Regions from separate parts of the Weissella thailandensis genome, predicted to be linked through region 2. Evidence: riboswitches for the same ligand, from Rfam matches in the RefSeq annotation. Region 2 holds a riboswitch; each other region holds the start of a gene.

Region 1 (3,258 bases), 400 kb from region 2:
TGAACTTGCTAAGCAATTAATTGCTGACGCTGGTGAAAAGTTGGTATTACCTGTTGATGCGGTTGCTGCTGATAAGTTTGCTAACGATGCTGACTCATATGTTGCAGAAGGTGACATTAAAGATGGCTACATGGGTCTTGATATTGGTCCTAAGTCAGTTGAACTATTTAAGTCAGTGCTTGCCGGTGCCAAGACAGTTGTCTGGAATGGACCTATGGGTGTATTCGAGATGGATAACTTTGCCAAGGGTACATTAGCTATTGGTGAAGAATTAGTTAATGTAACTGAGAATGGTGCAACGACAATTGTTGGTGGTGGTGATTCAACTGCCGCCGTTCAACAATTGGGTGTTGCTGATAAGTTGAGCCACATTTCAACTGGTGGTGGTGCTTCTCTTGAATACCTAGAAGGTAAGACATTGCCTGGAATTGCAGCAATTTCTGAGAAGTAATTTTAAAATAATAAATAAAGGAACTGGGACATTATCTGATGTCCCAGTTTTTTCATTTAGTAAGGATTATTTTTGGTAGTAAAAGAGTTCACTATGACAAAGTTGATTAGAATGTGGTAGACTATTCCAAATAGTAATAATTGGGGAACTACATAATGGATATTCATAAATTTAAGGTCTTTCTAGATTTAGCTGAAACTGGGAATTATTCTGAAACGGCTGATAGGTTGTATACAACGCAAGGTAATATTTCTAAGCAAATTTTGTCTTTGGAAAAGGAATTAAAAACACAGTTATTTAAACGTGAGCATCGTCATATTTCATTGACTGAATCAGGACGGATTACTGAAATGTATGCCAAAAAAATCATTCATGAGTTTGATGCACTACAACAAACATTGGTGCAACATGATTCTGAATCAGATAACGTATTGACGATTCATACGATGCCAACATTTTCTAATTACCGTGGCTTTTCATTGATGAGTGACTTCCATAAAAGACATCCCGAAATTACATTACATTTCTCTGAAACGAAAGATAGTTTATTGATCCAGTCGTTAGAAGATAATCAAGCTGATATAATTTTTGGTCATTACACACCAGCTGTTAATGGCAAATTAGAAACGTTGTTGACTGATCAGGATAATTTAGTTTGTGTGTTGCCGGCTAATCATCCACTATCTGCCAATCGTGTAATTTCATTAGATGATTTGATGAAAGAAGAATTATTATTACTTGAAGGCGAGGAAACAATAATTTTTAATAAGTTTGGTGCTGTTGGTGAGAAGAAACAATTGGCATCTGCGGTGGCTTATCAAGGTGAACGAATTGATATCATATTGAACATGGTCCTAAATGGTATGGGTATCGCCTTAATGATGGAAAAAAGAGTTGATATGACGAATGATGGACAGATTGTTAAACGTAAAATCGCCACAAATACGACAAGTGATTTTGGTTTTATGAGGATGAAACAAGTCCATGAGTCTAAGGCTAATGGACTATTTTGGAAATATATTACTCAAGTACTTAATCACGATATTATTTAAAAACCATTTTATTAGTATGTGTGGTAATATTATAATATAAAAATTAAATATAATCGCAAAGGGGAGCCAAGTTGGCTGAGAATGAGTAGAACTCTAGACCCTTCGTACCTGTTTTAGTTATTTAAGCGTAGGAATTGTGTAAATGTGTCAATTATTGGCCTCTTTGTGATGATTTTTTTATTGCAGGGAGGTCTTTTTTTATTGCCCAATTATTTTGAAATTATATTACTTAAATTTATCGGGGGAAAACAAGAATGAATCCAAAAGTTAGAAAAATAACTTATTTAGCGGTGATGGTTGCGTTAGATGTTGTACTATCACCAATCTTACGAATTGAGGGCATGGCGCCGATGTCTAGTGTGATTAACATCTTAGCGGGTGTTCTTATGGGGCCATTGTACGCAACAATTATGGCGATTTGCTGTGGAATTATCCGGATGATGATGATGGGGATTCCACCACTGGCTTTGACGGGGGCTGTTTTCGGTGCTTTATTAGCAGGCCTTGGGGCCCGCTGGACGCATAGTATTTACGGTTCTATCATTGGTGAAATTATTGGTACTGGAATAGTCGGTTCATTGCTATCTTATCCAGTTATGGTCCTTTTCACGGGTACCAAAACAGACTTGTATTGGTTATTGTATACACCACGATTCTTAGGTGCAACGCTTATGGGGGCAGTGGCAGCCTGGCTCATTTGGCAGCAAGCTAAAAAGATATCTTTGTTTAAAGATATGATACGTATTTTTAATGGAAAGGGGTATGTCGTTAAATGAAAAAAATAAAGATTCCGTTGCAAACTGCACCGCTAATTCATTGTATTACAAATGCTATCTCGGTAGAGACGGTCGCAAATGCGTTACTTTACATTGGTGCTAAGCCAATCATGACTGAGGATACACGTGCTTTTGATGATTTAATCCGCCAAACCAATGCCTTACTATTAAATTTGGGTAGCTTATCATCAACTAAGGAACAAAGCATACTGGCTGCGAGTGAAGTAGCAGATGGTAAAGAGCCAATCGTGCTTGATGTTGTGGGCATTGCAAGTGCAAAATCAGCTATGCAAATTGCTAAAGTTGTTATGGAAAAGAAGCCAACAATTATTCGCGGTAATATTTCAGAAATGCGGGCATTATGTGGTTTAGTAACAAATGGTCGTGGTGTTGATGGTAGCCCATTAGACCAGACTGATGATGAACTAGCTAGATTGATTGTGGCATTGAAACAGTTGCCACAAGAGTCAGTTTATGTAGCAACTGGCGCGAAAGATATTGTAGTGGCTAAGGACAATGCTTGGATATTAAGTAATGGTGTGCCGGAATTGGACCGGTTTACTGGCTCAGGGGATATGTTAAGTGGTTTATTGGCAGCGTTGTTGGGTGCTGGTGCATCCCCCGAAGACGCAGCTGTTCAAGCGGTTAGTTATCTCAACATTTCAGGTGAAATGGCGAAAACTAAGGCAACTACGGCAGGCATCGCAGAATTTCGGCAACTATTTCTAAATGAACTTTCATTATTAGGTATCGATAATACCGATTGGACAAATCAAATAAGGGGAACAAAAAATGGCAAAACAATTATATTTAGTGACAGCAAGATATGGGGAGACGGAGAGTGAATTCTTAAATAAAGTTGAGACCGCCTGTGCCAATGGCGTTACCCTGGTACAATTACGGGAAAAGAACTTATCAACTCGGGATTACTATGAGCTGGCTTTGAAGGTAAAACAAATAACAGATCGCTATGGGTTGA
Region 2 (3,258 bases):
TTTCAATCGTATTAGTATGACCAGGACGAATATCGGCATTCAGTGAAACATAAGCACGAATACCCTTATCGGTTAATGTCTGAATGGCTTTTTGGACAGTAGTCATGACCTCTGACCATTCCCCTTCAATTTCTGTCCCCATTGCCGTTGTTTTGTAGGTTAGGCCTGACTCTTCAATTACGCCAATAATATCATTCACATAACCGCTTAATTCATCACCAACACCAAAGGGTGCAATTGCAACTGAAATTAATGTATTCATTTTTATTCCCTCTCTTTAATACATAGTCTATGACTATTGTAACATTATAGATAACAATCAGTGCTTTGCGGCATGCTCCCAAAAGGTCAGTTCATAGCGATAAGAAGTTAGGTAGGTTGCTAAATAAGTTTGTTGTATTTCATGAGACAACTGTTGCCAGTCAGGTACCTGCTGATCGATTACTTGCCAACTCCATTGTGTGAAAGCCTGGTATTCAGGGCTTGTATAATATGATAACCATGGCTCATAAGTATTATTTGGCGTTGCCTTAAGGAAGTGTTTACCAATTAGATGATACGATTCGGTACATGGTAGCAACGCGAGCATTGCATTGGTTGCATCGCCTGCCGTAATGGCCGTTTCCATATGCTTTAGATAGGCTAAGTTATGTTGATCTGGCGTAATGTTCGACATTGCCGGACTAGCTAAGAGCGCATCATGGGCATCTTGTTCATCGGTAGCTGATGGCTTAGATGCTTGTTGTAACGGTGTTAATTTTGCCGTTGTTAAATCAAACAATTTACTAAAATAATCAGTATAATAGCTATCTTGTGCAACATAATAGTCTCGTTGTGCTTGTGATAGATTGTTGTATCCAATGCCTTGCACGAACGATGACTGATAAATATCATCTAGGATTGGTGCGGATTGTTGTAATAAAAATTCGTGAAAACTCATTGATTATCCTCCGTCTCCATAGTTACTTTTACCCAATGGTTTAATGGCCCATGACCATGACCGACATTAATCGTTTGACGGATAGCTTCATAGGTGAATTCCTTGGCTTGCGGCATGATACTTTTTAGATTGTATCCTTTAGCTAAATTGGCAGTTATAAATGATGACAACGTATCACCAGTTCCATGTGTTCGATTAGTTTTTATGCCGGGGGTTGTCAGCCATTCTGACGAACCATCTTCATATAAAATATAATCAGCATATTCATTATTTGTACTAGCACGATGACCACCCTTTATTAAAACATTGTCAGCCCCCATTTTTTGTATTTTAATAGCCGCATTTATAATGTCACTATTTGTTTCCAATGAGTTACCAACAAGTACTTCAGCTTCGGGCAAATTTGGAGTGATTAAAAATGCTAATGGGATAAGCTCATTCTTTAAGGCCTCAATGGCTGGGTCACTTAATAAATGTGCACCACCTTTTGCGACCATGACGGGATCAATGATCAGTTTACCAAGGTTATATGCTTGCCATCCTTGAGCAACAGCATGAACACGTGTTTCATCTAATAATGCGCCGGTTTTGGCAGCTTTAATATCTAAATCATCCGCAATGCTTTTAAATTCTTCTAGGATAAAATTTGCTGGAATTGGGTGTTGATCTTGTACACCATAGGTATTTTGAGCAGTGATGCCAACAACAATCGTTGCTGCATATACTCCTTGATTATGGAATGTCTTTAAATCAGCGTTAATACCAGCCCCACCACTGGCATCAGTTGAAGCAATTGTAATAACTTGTGGTACGTCTATCATGATTCCTCCCAAATATATGGCAAATTAAAAAGCACAGAAAACCAGGAAATCGGTTTTCTGTGCTTTGAAATCGCATTGACCATTACTTTCCTTCGTTAGTCCTAACTAAACAGGTTCAAAGGGTCCGTTGTTTAACGTCTCAGCCTAAAAGAGGCTCCCCTAGTAAATATTAAATTATATATTAATTATCACATGTATCGCTTTGAAGGTCAATATGATAATAATTCATTTAAAGGTTGTCTGATAAAGCAAGAATTTCCGCTATTAAAAGCTTCATACCGCTTTCATAATTTGACAAATTGAATGATTCATTAGCTCCGTGAGCTGTTGAAGGTTCATCAGTTGGAATAACCCCAAATCCGACACCACTCGACATTAAACGACCGAATGAAGCTCCACCGTTGACGCCTTGGTCTGGTGCTTTACCAGTAACTGATTCATAGGCATCTGCTAATAATTTAACCAATTGATTATCTTTACCGACATAATGTGGTACAACACCTGCGGGATCACGAATAATTTTCGTTAGCCAAGGTTCATCTGAAAGAATTTGTGAAACCGTGTCTGCTTCATCAAAAGCTAATGAGTGACGGAAATTAAGATTGATATGACCAGTTTTATTGACAATGAAGTCGGTAATACCAATATTTTGACTTGTTTTGCCAAGTTTTGGTTCTGCTTTACCATATCCAGATTGTTCCCCATAGGGATCCTTGTGTAGTTTCTGCCCAATGAATTGTAAGAAGTTAGCCGCATTTCCCTCAAAATCGTATTGTGTCAAAAAGTTAGCTAGATAAGTAGCGGCATTTTTACCAGTTTCTGGTCGCGCAGCATGGGTTGCAACTCCCTGCACAGTAAGGGTGGTTTGATTATCTTTTTGTTTTAGTTCACCCGTAATGTTTTCTGTTTGACAATATTGCTCAAAGCTTTCTTGTAAGCTATTGGTAGGAATACCAGAGAATGTGGCTTCAGCAAAACCAGGTAAAACATTCGTTGCTGAACCACTTTTAAAATTAATTAGTTGAATGGTCGTATTTTCAGGATTAGTTGCATCAAAATACAAGTCGAGTTGGCTAATACCTTTTTCACCGTATGATAAATCTGCTGCGCCGTCTGGTGAAAAGCCATACTGTAGTGCCCCTTCTTCAGCAAAGTATTGGTGCATATCTGCCCATTCGCTTTCTTCGTCTGTACCAATGATAAAGCGAATTTGATGTTTCAATGGGAGATGAGCGTCTTGAATGGCTTTAATTGCATAGTAAGTCAACATAACGGCAGACTTCATGTCATCAGCACCACGTGCATAAATATGGTTATCTGCTTTAATAACTGGTGTAAAGGGGTCCGTTTGCCATTGATCAATGTCATTAACCGGCACGACGTCAACGTGGACAATAACGCCAATTGGTTCGGGATCATCTTCTGGACCAATATAGATGTAACCAGCTCGATTACCTACTGTCCCTATTTTTTCAAAACCATCACGTTTTGCGATTG
Region 3 (3,258 bases), 320 kb from region 2:
GCAATGGCATGTCTGCTGGGAAACCATCCAAATAACGATCCGTTAATAAACCTTCTGCCAATGGACCATACGCAATCAATCCGGCATGATGTTGCGCCAAAGTCGCCAACATATCTGTATCTTCAGCTTCCCGATTAAACATGTTGTATGACATCTGATTACCAATAAATGGTGTGTGTAATTCGTCAAATATTTTACTAATCTCTGCCACTTGTTCAGTTGTGTAATTTGAAACCCCAACGTACAAAGCTTTTCCTTGACGAACCATTAAGTCTAAGGCTTCGGCTGTTTCACGTAAGTTCGTCTCTGGATCCCAACGATGCGCATAAAAAATATCAACATAATCTAAATGCATCCGTTGTAATGATAAATCTAAAGCAGCTGTTAAGGTCTTTTTACCCGAAAACTGTCCCAATGGTCCTGGCCACATATGGTAGCCGGCCTTAGTGGTGATAATCAATTCATTACGGTAAGGATGTAAATCTTTTTTATAAACTGCACCAAATGTTTCTTCCGCAGTCCCATCGGAAGGGCCATAATTTGAAGCATTATCAAACGAAAAAATACCATTATCAAATGCTTTTAACATCACTTCTCTTGAATTAGCTAGTGGCTTTTGATCTCCTAAATTACGCCACAATCCAAATGACAAGGCTGGTAAAATCAATCCTGAATCGGCAACCCGACGATATGGCATAACTTCATAACGATTTTCTGATGCTGCGTAGACCATTATGGTACCTCCTAATTTTTAAATGCGATTATTTATAAATTAACTTCTGGCTTATTTTTTGAACGTAATAGTACATCAATCTGTTTGTTCTCATGAATGCGGTTAATTGCCTCAGCAAACAAAGGCGCAACGGATAATGTTGTGAATTTTGAACTTTGCTTTTCTTCGGGGACGCGTACGGTATCCGTAAAGATGCAACGTTCAATATTGTCATCTGCCGCCAAATTTTCCGCTGCTTGCCCTGAAAGTACTGGGTGTGTTGCAGCAACATAAACTTCAGTGGCACCATTAGCCAGTAGTGCTTTAGCAGTCATCTGCACACGATAGCCAGTATCAACAATATCATCAACAATGATTGCCCGACGTCCTTTGACATCACCAACAATCGCATCATCAGATTCCGGATTAGTCATGGCAACATTATCATTGACAACCCCCCAAGGAGCAGCCAGTAAGTCAGCAAATTTACGAGCACGACCAGCTCCGGTATGATCTGGTGAGACAACAACCAAATCATCTAATAAATTCCGACTATAAAAGTAGTCGGTTAATAATGGTGCTGCTTGCAAATGGTCAACTGGCATATTAAAAAAGCCTTGTAATTGCGCTGCATGAAAGTCCATTGAAACAACCCGGTCAACACCATTCATTTCAATAAGTGACGCAACCATTTTAGCAGTAATCGGTTCTCGTGATTTGGCTTTACGGTCTTGGCGAGCGTAACCAAAGTATGGAATAACAAGCGTAATTTTCGCCGCAGATGAGCGTCGTAAGATATCCACAACAATCATCATTTCCATAAATGCATCATTTACTTCCTCTGCAATTGGTGCAATAACGTAAATATCATCACCACGGATACTTTCTAATATTCGTTCGTAAATTTCGCCGTCCGCAAAGCGCTTGATATCTAACTGTGTCAACGGCAAATGCAATTCTTCCGCCACTGCATCTGCTAAATCATGATTCGCAGTTAGCCCTAACAACTTTATTTGAGATTTCACGAGTGATTTCCTCCATTTCTCACCACCATCTGTCGTTAAATCTATTTTAACAAAATAAAACCGGTTACGGTATGCTTTATACCATTAAAAGCCCGAGTTATTCTGATGCTGTGTTAGCCCAATAGAATTTATTTGCAAATTCAATATATTACCACTATACTTAAACAAGCGAATCAAACAAGCTGGGGTGCCATTAAACTGGCTGAGATAATACCCATAGAACCTGAGCAAGGTAATGTTGCTAGGGAGCTTGGTTTGTTTACCATGACAGTAAACAAGCCCCAGTATCCATGATTAGTGTGTAAGCGCTATCGATACTGGGGCTTTTTTTGTTACCAAAGCTTCGGCGATTCGATCACATTTTATTTTAAGGAGGTTTGCAATTATTATGCAAACAGTTACTGAGTCTAAGGTTAAATGGTCATTACGTGATGTGATTTTCTTAGCCATTATCGCCATCTTTTTTGGGGTCATTTTTGAGGTATGGAGTGCTGCTTATTATGCTGTTGCTGCTACCCCACTAAAACCCTACGCTAATGATTTAACATTAGGTGTCTGGTTAATGGCCGGACCATTAGCTGGGGCTATCCTACAAAAGGTCGGTAGTTCAACCATTGGTGAGGTATTAGCAGCAGCTGTTGAAATGCTATTATTCTCAAGCTGGGGAGCTGCTAATTTGATTTCTGGTTTTGTCCAAGGTATTGGTACAGAACTCGGATTTGCTACTACTGGCTACAAAAACTGGGATAAATTAGGCATTAGTCTTTCTGTATTAACGACAACGATCGTGACGTTCATTTGGGACCTCTTCAATAGTGGTTATGCAGATTATAAGCCAAGTTTGATGATTACCCTATTTATTATTCGTTTGATTTCTGCCGGTTTCTTTGGTGGTGTATTAGTTTACTTTATCAAAAAGCTTGTTGCAAAATCTGGATTACTAAAACGTTAAGCTTATGACAAAATTACAAGTTGATCATCTAAGTTTTGCCTATCAAGCTGACCAACCTAACGTATTAAATCAAATTAACTGGGTTCCTGAAACAGGATCTTTTAATTTATTGATTGGTCCCTCTGGTTCAGGTAAATCGACCCTGCTGAAAGCAATGGCTGGATTACTCCCAAAATTTGGTGGGGTCATCACGGCTGGTCAGGTATTATTAAACGACGAACCTATTCAACCATTAGCACCTTTCGAACGGGCAAAACGAATTGCCATGCTCTTCCAAAATCCAGACCGTCAATTCGCGATGCGGACAGCACGACTACAATTGGTATTTGCTTTAGAAAATTTACAATTGCCAACTGAGACGATTAATCAGCGAGTAGCATTTGCTATCAATGCGCTCCATCTAGAGCAAATTGCTGACCAAGATTTATTGACATTGTCTGGTGGCGAAAAACAACGCGTTGCTTTAGCCATTATCATCGCGATGGACAGTGATATCATCTTACTTGATGAACCATTTGCCAGTGTCGATCCAGCCGCACGTTTATCACTACTGACGGATTTGAAAAAAA

Evidence for each region. Region 2 has a riboswitch for thiamine pyrophosphate ahead of thiD (bifunctional hydroxymethylpyrimidine kinase/phosphomethylpyrimidine kinase). Riboswitches for the same ligand answer to the same signal wherever they lie in the genome.
Region 1: another riboswitch for thiamine pyrophosphate. It lies ahead of thiW (energy coupling factor transporter S component ThiW); the one in region 2 lies ahead of thiD (bifunctional hydroxymethylpyrimidine kinase/phosphomethylpyrimidine kinase).
Region 3: another riboswitch for thiamine pyrophosphate. It lies ahead of FOL01_RS03495 (ECF transporter S component); the one in region 2 lies ahead of thiD (bifunctional hydroxymethylpyrimidine kinase/phosphomethylpyrimidine kinase).

What each region holds. Positions count from the first base shown of each region.
Region 1 is NZ_CP014332.1:630,031-633,288, forward strand. Features, by position in the region: gene FOL01_RS03115 (phosphoglycerate kinase) at 1-451, shown strand, start outside; gene FOL01_RS03120 (LysR family transcriptional regulator) at 607-1,503, shown strand; TPP riboswitch at 1,553-1,654, shown strand; gene thiW (energy coupling factor transporter S component ThiW) at 1,758-2,279, shown strand; gene thiM (hydroxyethylthiazole kinase) at 2,276-3,124, shown strand; gene thiE (thiamine phosphate synthase) at 3,072-3,258, shown strand, end outside.
Region 2 is NZ_CP014332.1:1,027,441-1,030,698, forward strand. Features, by position in the region: gene FOL01_RS04990 (MTH1187 family thiamine-binding protein) at 1-262, opposite strand, end outside; gene FOL01_RS04995 (TenA family protein) at 320-940, opposite strand; gene thiD (bifunctional hydroxymethylpyrimidine kinase/phosphomethylpyrimidine kinase) at 937-1,761, opposite strand; TPP riboswitch at 1,832-1,932, opposite strand; gene FOL01_RS05005 (Sapep family Mn(2+)-dependent dipeptidase) at 1,991-3,258, opposite strand, start outside.
Region 3 is NZ_CP014332.1:707,628-710,885, reverse strand. Features, by position in the region: gene FOL01_RS03505 (aldo/keto reductase) at 1-733, opposite strand, end outside; gene FOL01_RS03500 (ribose-phosphate diphosphokinase) at 766-1,737, opposite strand; TPP riboswitch at 1,911-2,002, shown strand; gene FOL01_RS03495 (ECF transporter S component) at 2,126-2,689, shown strand; gene FOL01_RS03490 (ABC transporter ATP-binding protein) at 2,694-3,258, shown strand, end outside.